DNA from 3 places in the Vibrio casei genome. Region 1 is predicted to be linked to each of the others. Evidence: riboswitches for the same ligand, from Rfam matches in the RefSeq annotation. Region 1 holds a riboswitch; each other region holds the start of a gene.
The links. Region 1 has a riboswitch for thiamine pyrophosphate ahead of thiD (bifunctional hydroxymethylpyrimidine kinase/phosphomethylpyrimidine kinase). Riboswitches for the same ligand answer to the same signal wherever they lie in the genome.

Region 1 (5,329 bases):
CAGTTAATTGTTCGACAGCAAGGTGAGGTACGTACAGTAAATCTTCTTGTTTTTCAAAACGAACGTAACCATTAGATAGGTTGATGGCTTGTGGAACAAAAACCACCCGGTAACCTTTTTCTGGCACCGGGTAGAACTCGCCATCTGGGCCCAAAAACATTTCTCCATTCTGATTTGGGATCATCCAGGTTGGACCGAGATCAAACACTATTTCTTTAGAATTGGGGCCAGACCAAGAGCGGCTGAATGCAGGCTTTTTGAAAGGTGATTCGTCTGAGGTTAACGCTTCCATAATTTGCTTGGTGGAATTATGAATGATACCAAAGCCGGGAATACGATTAATGGTTTTATCCGATAGCCAAGTGTAAAAGCGTTGCTGCAGACTACCGTCAAAGATAATACCAACGATTAACATTAAAACGATGGCTGCCATTAGGCCAAAGCCCCATATATTGCTCAGGGTCTGATGTAGGCTCTCAGGTAAAAAATAACCTGCCGTTTTATCCATGAACGTCACTACTGCATTAACCACCCAACAGGCGATCACTAACGGAATAACAAACAGCATTCCAATTTTAATTTTTCTGATTAACAGCTTTTTCATAATGAAAACGACTCTTTTGTACTAAGAATAACGTCATACTTTAAACGTTTTGAAAAACCATACCAACTGTTTATATTCATGAACAAAAGCTTGCGTGTTGATAAAAGCTCTGCATTAATAACAGGTAAAGTTAGATTGAAGATGAGCAGAATAGTAATGACAGATAATTTTCTTATTGATCAATGGCAGTTTAATGGTGTAGACGCTCAGCAGATCAAAGTACAAGATGAACATCAATCAAAAGTGCAACCGAGAAATTGGTATCACTGTCAGCGAGAGTCTTTAGGTTTACGAAAATGGCTGCAATTTAATGATATTGAACCTGGCATCATTGATAGTTTATTAAAAGATGATACAAGACCTCGCTTTGAACTTTATGAAGATGGTTCCTTTTTATTAATTTTGAGAGGGGTCAACCTTAATGAAGGGGCAAAGCCTGATGATATGCTCAGTATTCGTTTGTTTTGGAGAGATAACAGCCTTATAACGACAAGGAAAGTATCGTCTCGAACCATTAGCAATATTCGAAGCGCTTTATTAAAAGGTAATGGACCTAAATCTTTGCCTCACTTGCTTATGGCGATTATTGCAGGTTTAAATCTGAATATTGAAAAATTCCTAAATCAAACGGAAGAGCGCTTATTTGAATTAGATGAAGTTGAACACGATGATAATGAACTGCATTTAATCCATAAACGTATTTTAAAACTTCGTCGATTTTTAAAACCCCAACGTTATGCTTTAAATGATCTTGTTGAGGCGAATATTCCAGATATCAATTCGGTTGAAACACACAGTTGGAACGTATTGGATACCAGTACACGATTGACTGAGTCGATGGAATTTTATCTAGAACAAATTCAAGTAATGAAGTCAGAAATAGCGCAAGATCAAGCTGAAAAAATGAATAGAAATACCTACTTATTTACTATTGTAGCGGCAATATTTTTACCTCTTGGTTTCTTGACCGGGTTACTGGGTATTAATATTGGTGGGATGCCGGGTGTTGATAGCCCAACCGCGTTTACTTTGTTTTGTGCGGGCCTTGGTGTCACCTTGCTAATCGAGTTGTTTTTACTTAAGTGGTTGAGATTTTTCTAGTTAATGTTTTTTTGTGTTGGATATCTAGCTATAGATTATTATTATTGTTTTCTAAAAGGTTGAGTTAACATTTTTATCAAACTCTGTTCTTTCAAGTGTCGGAATAAATCGATGCCAATCTTCATTGATTGGTGCCCATCTTTAGGTTGGCTAATGTAACTGTTAAACCAACGATCCCAAACCGATAAACAAAAGCCATAATTGCTGTCGGTTTCATTACGATAAATGGAGTGATGCACACGGTGCATGTCTGGCGTTACGATGATTTTTCTTAATTTGTTATCTATGTTTGACGAGATTTGAATATTACTGTGGTTAAACATTGCGCTAGCATTCAATAAAATTTCAAATAATAGTACTGCGATGGGGGAAATGCCAAAAGTAAGAATCATGATCATCTTAACCAACATAGATAACCAAATTTCAATAAAGTGAAATCGAGAACCCGTGGTGACATCAATGTCTTGATCTGTATGGTGAACACGATGTAATCGCCATAATAGCGGCACTTTATGAAATACTCTGTGTTGCCAGTAGATAATCACATCCAAAAGAATGAGGGATATCACCCCGGTCAGTACAGCATTCATATTGATAAGATTGAAAAGTCCTATGTGCTTTTCTTGAGCGACAATAGCGGTTGAAACCGCTAAAAATGGTAAGGCAATAGGCAACAGCAATCCATTGACCACTACTAAGCTCATATTATTTAACCATCGATACCATTTCGGCTGGGTTAATGATTTTCTAGGCAATTTGATTTCCCATAATGCCATGACAAACAAAACAGTGATAAAGATACTGACCCGAATGATATTCTGATTTTCAAGTAATAAATCCATCATACAACTTGATTTCCTATACTGTATTGTTACCTAAGTGACATTTTATACCAACCAGGGTGTGTTGATTATTTCTACTGCGTTGTCAAAGCCTTGCGTTGGCTAATTTTGACTTTAATTGTATGCGTCTGTTTTTATTTCGATAAATGATGACGAGCTTAGTGATAGATTATGAAACGAAAAAATGTATAAAAGGGAAAACCATGACAATAAATACACCACGATTACTGCTCAGGCAATGGAATGAAAGTGATTTGGCACCATTTATTCAAATGGGCCAAGATCCTGATGTTATGCGTTTTTTTCCATCAGTTTTAACTCAAGATGAATCAGAAGCTTTAATGAAAAAGATTATGGCATTAATTGACGAAAATGGGTGGGGTTTTTGGGCCGTTGAAATAAAAGAAACGAAAGAATTTATTGGGTTCGTTGGCTTAAATGCGGTAGAAAATGATCTTCCTTGTACGCCATTTATTGAAATCGGTTGGCGAATTAACAAACCATTCTGGGGGCAGGGTTTTGCGCCAGAAGCGGCTAAAGCAGCATTAGAGTATGCTTTTACAGAATTAAACCAAAAATCGGTTTATGCTTTTACTGCCAAACAAAATTCCCCCTCACGACGAGTCATGAGTAAAATTGGCATGGTAAATACTCGTAATGATTTTGATCACCCTAAATTGCCCGATGGTCATATTCTACAACGTCATTGTTTATATTGTATTGGTCGTTAACCTTGGTTTATTCACACCCCGAGGTTAATGATGAGAGAAAAACTTTACATTGTGTAATGGGCATTTTAAATTACACCTATTAGTCGGGGAGCTGAAAAGCTGAGATCATGATGAGACCCGTTGAACCTGATCCAATTAACATTGGCGGAGGGAACTAATAAGCTGGTGTATCCATTATTCCTATCTTTAGGTTTATTACTCTAGCATTATTACTTCTGCTGCCTGAATAGGAAGTAATATGCTTGAAAAGCCAACCTCTCAATCTTCATCTATTTCTCACATTGTGAATATTCTTACTATTGCCGGTTCAGATTCTGGAGGTGGTGCAGGTATTCAAGCCGATATTAAGGCGATTTCAGCAACCGGAAGTTATGCTTGTTCCGTTATTACCGCATTAACGGCGCAAAACACCCAGGGTGTGAGTGGGATTTATTCTATTTCTGCAGAATTCATTGGTCAGCAATTGGATGCGGTATTTCAGGATATTGATATTGCTGCAGTAAAAATAGGCATGCTTAATGACTGTAGTGTGATTAAGGTGATTGCTGAGAAAATCAAACAATACCAACCCCCATTTGTGGTTTTAGATCCGGTGATGGTGGCGACCAGTGGCGATCCACTTATTCAAATATCAGCCATTGAAACTCTGAAAGAGGTGCTTTTTCCTTTAGTGAGCTTGATTACTCCAAATTTACCTGAGGCGGCATTATTAATCGGCAGTGATATGCCGTCTAGTGAAGCTGAGATTGAAGGTTTCATTGTAAAACTTCGCGATCATGAACCGCTTAATAACATCAATGTGCTCTTAAAAGGCGGTCATTTTTGTGGCGAGCAAAGTAATGATTGGTTAGTGACACCAAAAATGGTAGAGATTTTTAGCCATAAGAGGGTATTCACAAAAAATACCCACGGCACTGGCTGTACTTTATCGTCGGCGATTGCTTCTTATCTGGGGCAAGGTTATCCATTAACGCAAGCGATAGACCTAGCTAAGACTTATCTTTCTAATGCATTAGTGCAAGCTGATTTGCTCAATGTTGGGAAGGGAGCGGGGCCTGTTCATCATTTTTATAATTTGCCTTGTTAAATCTCTTTCTTCAACCTGTTCCATACTTGTGAGCTTATTTACGGAGTATTGTTATGAATCCACCGGTTATGAAAACATCAAAAACGCAGCATCACCCTTTTCCGCTTTCTCAAAAAATTGCGAATACGCTGCAATCTTTACGTGAGCAACGGCCATTAGTGGTGAGTGTGACCAATTATGTGGTTATGAATAATACAGCTAATGCTCTGCTTGCCATTGGGGCCTCTCCCATCATGGCACACAGCAGGCAAGAAATGGCTGAACTAATGGCGTTTTCAGGTGCTTTGGTGGTGAATATAGGCACGCTTGATTCTATTTGGATAGAACGTATGAGATTTGCTATTGAACAAGCCAATACTTGTGGTAAACCTGTCATACTTGATCCTGTCGGTTGTGGTGCCAGTCTATTACGCACCAAAACCTCGCGTGAATTTTGTCAATTAGCCGAAAAACTGATTATACGAGCGAACGCTTCTGAAGTGATGGCATTGGCCAATGTACAAAGCCAAGTGAAAGGCGTAGATGCTTTAGATAGCAGTGAGTCCGCGGTTATCGCAGCTAAAAAGTTAATTGAGATGTATCACGTAAACCATGTTGTTATATCAGGTAAAGATGACTTTATAGTGAATAAAGATAGTGTGATTAAATTAAGTAATGGTAGTCCATTAATGCCGAAAGTAACGGGAATGGGCTGTACTCATACGGCTTTAACCGGTGCATTTTCAGCTATAGATTTTGACAATGCAGGATTATGTGCAACTGGGGTGTTAGGCGTCGCAGGGGAGCTTGCAGAAAAACAAAGCCAAGGGCCAGGTTCAATGCAAATGAATGTGTTGGATCAATTACATTTATTAAATAGCCGGGATATCGAATACACATTAAGCAGTGAAGAATGTTCATGAATGATAATAGAAACCATCAAGAGGGCTCCACTTTCGATTATCCTTTGTATTTAGTTTCAGAT
Region 2 (5,329 bases), 1.1 Mb from region 1:
TGAAGACAGATTCAATTAACGCAAAACATAATACGCTAAACAGTAATAAACATAAGGATACGGCAGCGGCGGCTGGCATTTGGTAACTGCCTAGTAACTGAAATAAGTATAAGGGTAACGTGGTAAAAGATTGGTTACCAAATAAAGCCACCGCGCTTAAGTCTCCCATTGAAAACATAAAGCTTATCGAAAACGCATGTGCAATCGGTTTATTCAACGCTCGCCATTCCACCAAACGAAAACGCGTCCAACCTTTCATTCCCAAGCTTTGGCACAAAAACTGGTACTGTTGCGCTGTTTGCAACATCGGCTGAGACAAGGTTTTAATGATGTAGGGCAGTGACATTAAACTGTTCACTAAAATCACAACCCAAAAAGCCAGACTAAAGACATCAACCTGATTGCGTAGCAGCAAAAATAACCCTGTACTGACCACGATCCCCGGCGTCACGAGGATGATCGTACCCATCAGCTCTAAGCGACCAGCTCGATGAATCAAGCCTTTTAAATGCCAAGCTCGGCTGGTAAACAAAATGGCAACGCCCATCAATAACGAGAGCGTGCTCGCCAAAGTAGCCACTTTAATAGAGGCCGCTAAAGCCTGCCAAAATCGTTCATCTTGCAACACGGTTAACGACTTAGGATTAAGCCCCTGCCAAACCACCATGAATAAAGGCGGCAGTACTAAAATCATGGCAGCAATAATCCACACTCCATCCCAAATTTTTGCCCTTTTAGTATCAGATAATAATGCTAAACGTTGTTGAGCTCTCATAGTTGAAGCTGGCAGTACTTTCGTCAAGCGTAATAAGGTTAAGCTTAATACACCGCACAACACCATTTGCCATAACGCCAAAATGGCACCAGCTTGTAAATCGAAATCAAACTTAATCGCTTGATAAATCGCCAGCTCAATAGTGGTCGATTTAGGCCCCCCTCCCAATGCCATCACCGTAGAAAAGCTCGTAAAGCACAACATAAAAACTAAGCCGGCCACCTGAGGCAATTGCTGGCGCAGTCGTGGCCATTCAACTTGTCGAAATTTTTGCCAATGGGTCATGCCTAAATTAGCACAGAGTTTATGTTGCTCATTCGGAATAGATTCTAAAGAATGCAATAATAAACGGCTAGCATAAGGCAAGTTAAAGAACACATGAGCTACCAAGATTCCATTTAAACCATAAATAGAAAAAGGTAAGCGTGCATCAAAGGCTCTAAAGGCATCCGCCACCACCCCACTGTTACCCAAAATAGCCAAAATACCAAAGACCCCAACTAATACAGGTAACACCAAAGTCGACGCAAAAATCTTCAACAGCAGATTTTTACCTTTAAATTCACGACGAGATAAAGCATGTGCAACCGGAATGGCAAAACCAATACTCAGTAATGTTGAAAAGAAAGCTTGATAGAAGCTAAAAAAGGTAATGTGGCGGTAATAAGGGTCAGAAACGATCCAACCCAGATTTAAGGTAGGGGCGTGCTGAATGAGCGCACCCACTGTTGAGCTCACAAATAAGCCAATCGCCACCGCAACTGCAATGCCTAATTTAGGTACGGCAACATTAACCACAATGCATTCCTATAGTTAAGCTTGCCAATGACACGTTCAAATAATGAAACAAAACATTTATTGTGATAACGCCATTTGCCATTCACGAGTCCAGCTTTTCAGCTGTTTCGCCACAACTTGAGGATCAAGTGATAACATTTTACTTGGTAGTGTTAGCTGATCATAACCTTTTGGCAAAGCAATATCAGTCACCGGGTACATCCAATTTCCAGTCGCCATCACCGATTGAAAATCGTCAGTTAAAATAAAATACATAAACTCATCCGCCAATTTTTGATGCTTAGAGCTTTTCATTTTAGCGGCTAACTCAATTTGCGCATATTGACCTTCGGTAAAATCAGCGGCGGCGTATTGCTCATCATTTTCAGCAATAATATGATAAGCCGGTGAAGTGCTGTAAGACAAAACCATATCACTCTCCCCTTTTAAAAACATAGGGTAAGAATCAGACCAACCTTTACTGACAGTCACGGTTTTTTTAGCTACTTTTTGCCAAGCATCCGCAGCATTGTCACCGTATACCGTTTTCATCCAAAGCAACAGGCCTTGCCCCGTAATTGAAGTACGCGGATCTTGGTAAATAATCGTGAAATCATCACGATCAACTAACTCTTTTAAGCTTTTCGGTGGATTTTTCATCTTGCTTTTGTTGTACACAAAAGCAAAATAACCGTAATCAAAAGGAACAAAATAGTCGCTGTTCCATCCTCCCGGAATCGTAACCTTTGAAGTATCAACATTATGTTTTGCAAGTAATCCCGTTTCTTGCGCTTGCGCCATGATGTTGTTATTTAACCCTAACACCACATCCGCTTTAGTATTTGAGCCTTCTAAACGAATACGACTAAGTACCGATCCACCATCATCTAATGCCACAAAGTTCAAGACACAACCACATTGGCTTTCAAATGCTTGCTTAATCTTAGGCCCTGGCCCCCAATCTGAAGTAAATGAATCATAGGTGTAAACGGTTAGGGTTTCTTTCTCAGCAGAGATAGCCGTAGTTGAAAAAGCCATCACGTAAGGTAATGTGAGAGCGGTCAGCCATTGGGTTGTGAAGTTCACTAGATGAATCCTTATTTAGTGAGCGGCACAGGGGGGAGAAAAGGAAGAAGAATCCTGACTCAATTCCTACGCCAGCATTATCTGGTTCAGGTTCACGGGTCTCTTAAAAGATCTCAGCCAAATCCGTCATTGATTTAGCACCCCGATGAGTATTAATGAACGTGATTGTATTGAGTTAACCGTTAATAGGCCAGAGATTAACACTAAAAATGATAAGCATAATTCATTTTAATCTCGTTGATCATAACCCCATCGAGGGACCAAACCTTGCTCAACACCTAAATGATCAAGGATTCGTGCCACCATAAAATCAACCAGATCATCAATGGATTTTGGTTGATGATAAAACCCAGGTGCAGCCGGCATGATCGTAACCCCCATTTGGGAAAGCTTATGCATATTTTCTAGGTGCAATGTCGAAAATGGTGTTTCACGAACCACCAGCAATAATTGTCCGCGCTCTTTCATTACCACATCGGCAGCCCGTTCAACCAGATTATCGGACATGCCATGAGCAATCGAGGCAACACTGCCTGCAGAGCAAGGGCAAACGACCATTTGTTTTGGTGCTGCAGAGCCCGAAGCCACTGGAGAAAACCAATCTTCCTTGCCACACACAATCAACTTTTCACTATGACCATTTAGATGTTCAACTAATGCTTTTTGCGCAGCCTCTGGACCACTCGGTAACTTCAAGCCATGCTCAGTTGCCATCACGACACGAGCAGCAGAAGAGATCAACAAATACACCGTATAGTCAGCCGCCAATAAACACTCTAGCAAACGTAAACCATAAGGCGCACCAGAAGCGCCCGTGAAAGCTAGGGTTATTCGCTTTTTTGCAGATTGAGACATATGAATTTCCTCAACAAAGAATGATGATTTAGAGTGAAAAGATCATAGTGATCTATTTACTTCCCATGATCTATTTGCTTACGATGATCTTTTTGCTTCTAAAGCCGTTAACAGCTTATTGTGGATCCCTTCAAACCCACCATTACTCATTACCAAAATTTTATCCCCACTTTCGGCTTGAGCCACAATGTGTGCCACAAAACTATCAATATTGCTATCCACATAGCTTGGTTGTGGACATTGGTCAGCAATGTCTTGCACCGACCATGAAATATTCTTCGGTTGGTACAAACATACTTCATCGGCGTGTTGAAATGAAGCGGCTAGCGTTTGCTTATGTACGCCCATCTTCATGGTACTAGAACGAGGTTCAAAAACGGCAATAATTTTACGGTTTCCCACCTTATTACGTAAGCCTTCTATCGTGAGATCAATAGCGGTAGGATGATGCGCAAAATCGTCATACACTGTAATCCCATTCACCTCACCTTTTAATTCTAATCGACGCTTTGTGTTAATGAACTTCCCTAGGGCTTCACAAGCGAGATCAGCGGTCACCCCAACATGACGAGCCGCCGCAATCGCCATTAACGCATTATTAACATTATGATCACCCACAAGATCCCATTTTACAGTCCCCGATAATGCACCATCTAAATAAACGTCAAAATGACTACCATCTTTTGCCAATTTACTCGCTTTCCAATGACCATCATCACCAATATGCTCCAGTTCACTCCAGCAACCCCGTTTAATCACCTCTTCCAAACCAGAGTCATTCGTTGGCGTTAAGATCCTGCCGTTTCCAGGCACAGTTCGGACTAAATGATGAAATTGACGCTTAATTGCTTCTAGATCGTCGAAAATGTCAGCATGATCAAACTCAAGGTTATTCATCACCAACGTGCGAGGATGGTAATGCACGAACTTTGAACGCTTATCGAAAAAAGCACTGTCGTATTCATCGGCTTCCACCACAAAAAATACGCTTTCACCTAATCGAGCTGAAATACCAAAATTACCAAGCACCCCTCCAACTAAGAAGCCTGGAGCATAACCGCAATCTTCTAAAATCCATGCCAGCATGCTTGAAGTCGTGGTTTTTCCATGTGTTCCAGACACCGCTAACACCCAGCGATCATGTAATAAAAACTCTTGTAGCCATTGAGGGCCAGAGGTGTACTTTAGATTGTTATTTAGAACATATTCAACACAAGGATTACCACGACTCATGGCATTACCAATCACGACTAAATCCGGTGCAGGGCTTAGTTGGCTTGGATCAAAGCCTTCAATTATTTCAATACCTTGTGATTCAAGCAATGTACTCATCGGGGGATAAACATTGGCGTCACACCCCGTCACTTTATGTCCGAGTTGTCTTGCGAGTACCGCAGCTCCACCCATAAAAGTGCCACAAATACCAAGAATATGAATATGCATAACCGTCGTTCCTGCTCCATCAGCGGAGGTTGAGAATGTATCAAATAAATGAGGGTGGAATAGTAACGTAAAGCAGACAAAAAGTATGGTTAGAATTTAGTAAGCTATCATTTAAAGAACCGTTGTGACCTCACACTTTGTGAAATTTCACAAGTTACTTCATTACCATTAAAAAGTTTACCAATTTACAATTCGTTAAAACCTAATACACCTCTAAACAAGGTATTGTTTCGCCTAACGACACATAAGGATCAATCATGTCGACCATGCGCACACTTGGTGAATTTATTGTAGAAAACCAACATCATTTCCCTCACGCCAGTGGTGATCTTTCATCCCTTCTCGGCTCAATTAAATTGGCGGCAAAAATCGTCAACCGAGAAATCAATAAAG
Region 3 (5,329 bases), 1.3 Mb from region 1:
GGTAGCGAAATTCCTTGTCGGGTAAGTTCCGACCTGCACGAATGGCGTAATGATGGCCACGCTGTCTCCACCCGAGACTCAGTGAAATTGAAATCGCTGTGAAGATGCAGTGTACCCGCGGCTAGACGGAAAGACCCCGTGAACCTTTACTACAGCTTGGCACTGAACATTGACCCTACATGTGTAGGATAGGTGGGAGACTTTGAAGCATTCACGCCAGTGGATGTGGAGTCAACCTTGAAATACCACCCTTGTAGTGTTGATGTTCTAACTTAGCCCCATTATCTGGGGTGAGGACAGTGCCTGGTGGGTAGTTTGACTGGGGCGGTCTCCTCCCAAAGAGTAACGGAGGAGCACGAAGGTGGGCTAAACACGGTTGGACATCGTGTGGTTAGTGCAATGGCATAAGCCCGCTTGACTGCGAGAATGACAATTCGAGCAGGTGCGAAAGCAGGTCATAGTGATCCGGTGGTTCTGAATGGAAGGGCCATCGCTCAACGGATAAAAGGTACTCCGGGGATAACAGGCTGATACCGCCCAAGAGTTCATATCGACGGCGGTGTTTGGCACCTCGATGTCGGCTCATCACATCCTGGGGCTGAAGTCGGTCCCAAGGGTATGGCTGTTCGCCATTTAAAGTGGTACGCGAGCTGGGTTTAGAACGTCGTGAGACAGTTCGGTCCCTATCTGCCGTGGGCGTTGGAAGATTGAAGGGGGCTGCTCCTAGTACGAGAGGACCGGAGTGGACGAACCTCTGGTGTTCGGGTTGTCATGCCAATGGCATTGCCCGGTAGCTAAGTTCGGAATCGATAAGTGCTGAAAGCATCTAAGCACGAAGCGAGCCCTGAGATGAGTCTTCCCTGGCGCTTTAAGCGTCCTAAAGGGTTGTCGGAGACTACGACGTTGATAGGTTGGGTGTGTAAGCGCTGCGAGGCGTTGAGCTAACCAATACTAATTGCCCGTGAGGCTTAACCATACAACACCTAAAGGGTTTTGGTTGGACTTAATAGATATATAAGACATGCTTGAATGAGTGTGAGAACGAACAGCTTTCCGAATTAAGTTAAACGCTTTTGCGTTTAACCAAAGAATTTGCTTGGCGACCATAGCGCTTTGGACCCACCTGATTCCATGCCGAACTCAGAAGTGAAACGAAGTAGCGCCGATGGTAGTGTGGGGTTTCCCCATGTGAGAGTAGGACATCGCCAGGCTTTAAATTTAGTTTACTGAATAGACACTGCGGAGTGGTAGTTCAGTTGGTTAGAATACCGGCCTGTCACGCCGGGGGTCGCGGGTTCGAGTCCCGTCCACTCCGCCACTTATTTTTAGATGAAAGCCTGATTCGAAAGAGTCGGGCTTTTTTCGTTTTCATTAAATATTAATCTTTAAATATACTTATATTTTTAGGGTTAATTATGGCTACACAAGATAAAAACGGATAATTATATTTATTGTGATTATATCATTGAATATGTGTAATTATTTACAGGCAAGTCTAAACTATCTAATGATACCTGTAATATTTAGTTAGAAAAATTCGGTAAGATGGATTGGGTACAAAGACCAATGATACTTCAAGAAGGAACGAGCTTAGGTGTGATTATTATTTTTTGACTATTTACGTAATGCACTACTCCTCGTTAAGTTAAATAGTAATGATATTAAAACATAGTCAGTAATATTATATAAAGATGGGGGAGGCAGTTATTATCGGAAATGTATTCAAGTGGATTTTAGTTGTCTTCAATACCAATGCTTAAGATATTAAATAGAATACAGTGCAGTAGCTAAGTTTACTAGTAAATAGAATCATCCAATATTGTATACATCGGCGTTATAAAAATAATATATAATCTATGTGTTTAAGGTTTATCAACTTCCTTTTTATGCAATTAGTTAGATAGGAGTCCTGTGTTGGGGCAGCTAGTTATTTTAAGTTATATCGCGTTGGGTGGGGCTATCGGCGCCTGTTCTCGTTATTTGATTTCTGAGTTTTGTGTTGCGTTACTGGGAAGAGGCTTTCCGTATGGAACACTAACGGTCAATGTGGTTGGTTCTGCGATTATGGGGCTTCTAATGGCGGCGATGCAAAATGGTGTGATTGCAGAATCTCCTTGGCGATTGATCATTGGCTTAGGTTTTCTGGGAGCATTAACCACTTTCTCAACCTTCTCAATGGATAATGTTTTACTTATGCAGCAAGGTGCTTTTTTCAAAATGGGATTAAATGTGTTGTTAAATGTCTTTTTGAGCATTTCAGCCGCGTGGGTAGGTTATCATTTTTTGATTAAAAACTAAGCTTAACATTGTTATAAATTCGTTATCGTCTATACTATTTTTCACTTGTCGGAGTGCCATAAGGCTGAGACCGCGTCGTTGCGGGATCCGTGAACCTGATCAGGCTAATACCTGCGTAGGGAACGAGAGAAGAGTAATCCATATTACCCCTCTATTAATGTAGCTGTGTTTTTATTCTGCAGACCTGCATTCTTGTGCATCAAAATCCGTCAAGCATTTACTCCCTTGGGAGCCCTAACTCAAAAAGTTAAAGGAAAATGCTATGTCGTCAAGTCGCAAACAAGCTCGAATGGAAGCAAAAAATTTCATTGAGTCTTTATCTGTTCAACCTTATCCCAATTCATCTAAAACCTATATTGAAGGTAGCCGCGCTGATATCCGCGTCCCAATGCGAGAAATTTCGCTTGCTGATAGTTTAATTGGTGGCGGTAAAAATAATCCTGTTTTTCAACCTAATGAGCCAATCCAAGTTTATGATACATCAGGCTTGTATACCGATCCTGATTATCAAATCGACCTTTATACTGGCTTGCCAAAATTGCGTGAACAATGGATAGAAGAGCGCAGTGATACTGAAATTTTATCGGATGTCAGCTCCTCTTTTACTAAAGAAAGACTTGAAGATGAAACGCTAGATAATCTTCGCTATGGCAATTTACCCCGAATTCGTAAAGCTAAATCTGGCCAGTGTGTCACTCAACTTTATTATGCAAGACAAGGCATTATCACTCCTGAAATGGAGTTCATTGCGATTCGAGAAAATATGGGTCGCCAGAAATTTGCCGATGAACAAATGAACCAACAACATCCAGGTAATAACTTTGGTGCTAATTTACCCAAGGAAATCACGCCTGAATTTGTACGCCAAGAAGTAGCAGAAGGGCGTGCGATTATTCCTTCTAATATTAATCACCCAGAATCTGAACCTATGATCATTGGCCGTAACTTTTTAATTAAAGTGAATGCCAATATCGGTAACTCATCGGTGTCATCTTCAATTGAAGAAGAAGTTGAAAAACTCGTGTGGTCAACTCGTTGGGGGGGCGATACGGTAATGGACTTGTCTACTGGTCGTAATATTCATGAAACTCGTGAGTGGATTTTGCGTAACAGCCCTGTACCGATTGGCACGGTTCCAATGTACCAAGCATTAGAAAAAGTGAATGGTGTTGCAGAGGATCTTAACTGGGAAGTGATGCGTGATACCTTGATTGAACAAGCTGAACAAGGGGTGGATTACTTTACCATTCATGCAGGTTTACTGCTTCGCTATGTTCCTATGACCGCTAAACGCGTGACTGGTATTGTTTCTCGCGGTGGTTCTATTATTGCTAAATGGTGTTTAGCACATCACCAAGAAAGTTTTCTTTATACCCATTTTCGTGAGATTTGTGAGATTTGCGCTAAGTATGACGTGGCACTTTCTTTGGGCGATGGTTTACGTCCTGGCTCTATCGCAGATGCGAATGATGAAGCACAATTCTCTGAACTACGCACATTGGGCGAGTTAACCAAAGTGGCGTGGCAATATGATGTGCAAGTAATGATTGAAGGCCCAGGACATGTGCCTATGCATATGATTAAAGAGAACATGGATGAACAATTAAAGCATTGCCATGAAGCACCATTTTATACATTAGGCCCTCTGACAACCGATATTGCACCGGGTTACGATCATATTACTTCCGGTATTGGTGCGGCCATGATTGGTTGGTTTGGTTGCGCGATGTTGTGTTACGTCACGCCTAAAGAGCACCTTGGATTGCCAAATAAAGAAGATGTGAAAACTGGTTTAATAACTTATAAACTAGCCGCGCATGCTGGGGATTTAGCTAAAGGACATCCTGGGGCTCAAATCCGAGACAATGCCTTATCCAAAGCGCGCTTCGAATTTCGCTGGCATGACCAATTCAATTTATCGCTCGATCCTGAAACCGCGCTAGCATTCCATGATGAAACCCTGCCGCAAGAGTCTGGAAAAGTTGCTCATTTTTGTTCGATGTGTGGACCTAAATTTTGCTCGATGAAGATTTCACAAGAAGTACGAGAGTACGCTAAAGATACTAAACAGGTAGCAGCGGATCAGGCGATTAATATCAAGATGCTAGATGATCCACTAGAAGGAATGAGACAAAAATCAGCTGAGTTCCTAGCCACAGGATCAGAGTTATACCATCCGGCGGTATCTCATCAGCCTGAAGAATCGGAGCAAGAGGTTTAATGATTAAGATTAAATTGCCACCACAGCATGATGATATCAAAGAGATATTCTTGCAATGCTTAAGCGCAGCTAACCAAGTCGGATTTACCACTGATCATATTCAAGTAAGCCACAGTAATAATGGCGACTTTGTTTATCACAATGGTATTGAAGACAAGATATTTTCGGTGCAATTGAATGCTCCTATTCCTGCTTTTGAGGAGGAGTCAGAGCTAACATCAAATGCATTGGCCTCAAACTTATCTCAAAGCGAAGCTCGGCATTTAGTGTATTTAGATGGCGCTTCACTGCCGGCAGTATTGAATAAAAATGCCGTTTATATTGATGCACTATTTAATGGTGAGCATCATGATATTTGGCTTAATACTGAAGCAGAGTTTTGCGTTTTACGTTCAGCGCAGAACATACAACTGGAACCACATCGTCATTTAGCATGGTTCTTTTCTTGTCTTAGTTTGGACTTTCCTTTGGAAGATGCCTTAACTTTAGCGCGGGCGGCTGTATCGCATTCTCATATTTCATCATCAAAAAAATTGAACTCAGCAGATGCCGTGTTGAATGTTTCACGTGAAACATGGCCAAAAGAGCGCTTCTTATTTCCAGTACCATTATTGGTTAATGACCGGGTGGAGCAGGAATTAGAACTTCAGTTTCAGTGGGAGAATATTCAAGAGTCTTTGTTTGATTTTGCTGAGCTAGAAAGAGATAAATTTCGCTTATATCCAGTGGTGACGGAATTTACTCAAATTGAAACGTTACTAAAGTTTGGAGTGAAAACGATTCAGTTACGCATTAAGGATCCAGATCAAA

Region 2: it holds a riboswitch for thiamine pyrophosphate, as region 1 does, so the genes downstream of both, thiB (thiamine ABC transporter substrate binding subunit) here and thiD (bifunctional hydroxymethylpyrimidine kinase/phosphomethylpyrimidine kinase) in region 1, are expected to answer to the same signal.
Region 3: it holds a riboswitch for thiamine pyrophosphate, as region 1 does, so the genes downstream of both, thiC (phosphomethylpyrimidine synthase ThiC) here and thiD (bifunctional hydroxymethylpyrimidine kinase/phosphomethylpyrimidine kinase) in region 1, are expected to answer to the same signal.

What each region holds. Positions count from the first base shown of each region.
Region 1 is NZ_AP018680.1:1,359,349-1,364,677, forward strand. It holds gene VCASEI_RS06545 (DUF502 domain-containing protein) at 1-604, opposite strand, end outside; gene VCASEI_RS06550 (CorA family divalent cation transporter) at 761-1,705, shown strand; gene VCASEI_RS06555 (sterol desaturase family protein) at 1,747-2,550, opposite strand; gene VCASEI_RS06560 (GNAT family N-acetyltransferase) at 2,751-3,278, shown strand; TPP riboswitch at 3,353-3,448, shown strand; gene thiD (bifunctional hydroxymethylpyrimidine kinase/phosphomethylpyrimidine kinase) at 3,517-4,365, shown strand; gene thiM (hydroxyethylthiazole kinase) at 4,419-5,267, shown strand; gene thiE (thiamine phosphate synthase) at 5,264-5,329, shown strand, end outside.
Region 2 is NZ_AP018680.1:2,455,275-2,460,603, forward strand. It holds gene thiP (thiamine/thiamine pyrophosphate ABC transporter permease ThiP) at 1-1,573, opposite strand, end outside; gene thiB (thiamine ABC transporter substrate binding subunit) at 1,631-2,590, opposite strand; TPP riboswitch at 2,685-2,793, opposite strand; gene VCASEI_RS11450 (flavin prenyltransferase UbiX) at 2,867-3,493, opposite strand; gene mpl (UDP-N-acetylmuramate:L-alanyl-gamma-D-glutamyl-meso-diaminopimelate ligase) at 3,572-4,936, opposite strand; gene fbp (class 1 fructose-bisphosphatase) at 5,194-5,329, shown strand, end outside.
Region 3 is NZ_AP018680.1:2,679,873-2,685,201, reverse strand. It holds rRNA gene VCASEI_RS12565 (23S ribosomal RNA) at 1-976, shown strand, start outside; rRNA gene rrf (5S ribosomal RNA) at 1,096-1,211, shown strand; tRNA gene VCASEI_RS12555 (tRNA-Asp) at 1,242-1,318, shown strand; gene crcB (fluoride efflux transporter CrcB) at 1,915-2,298, shown strand; TPP riboswitch at 2,338-2,437, shown strand; gene thiC (phosphomethylpyrimidine synthase ThiC) at 2,561-4,519, shown strand; gene thiE (thiamine phosphate synthase) at 4,519-5,329, shown strand, end outside.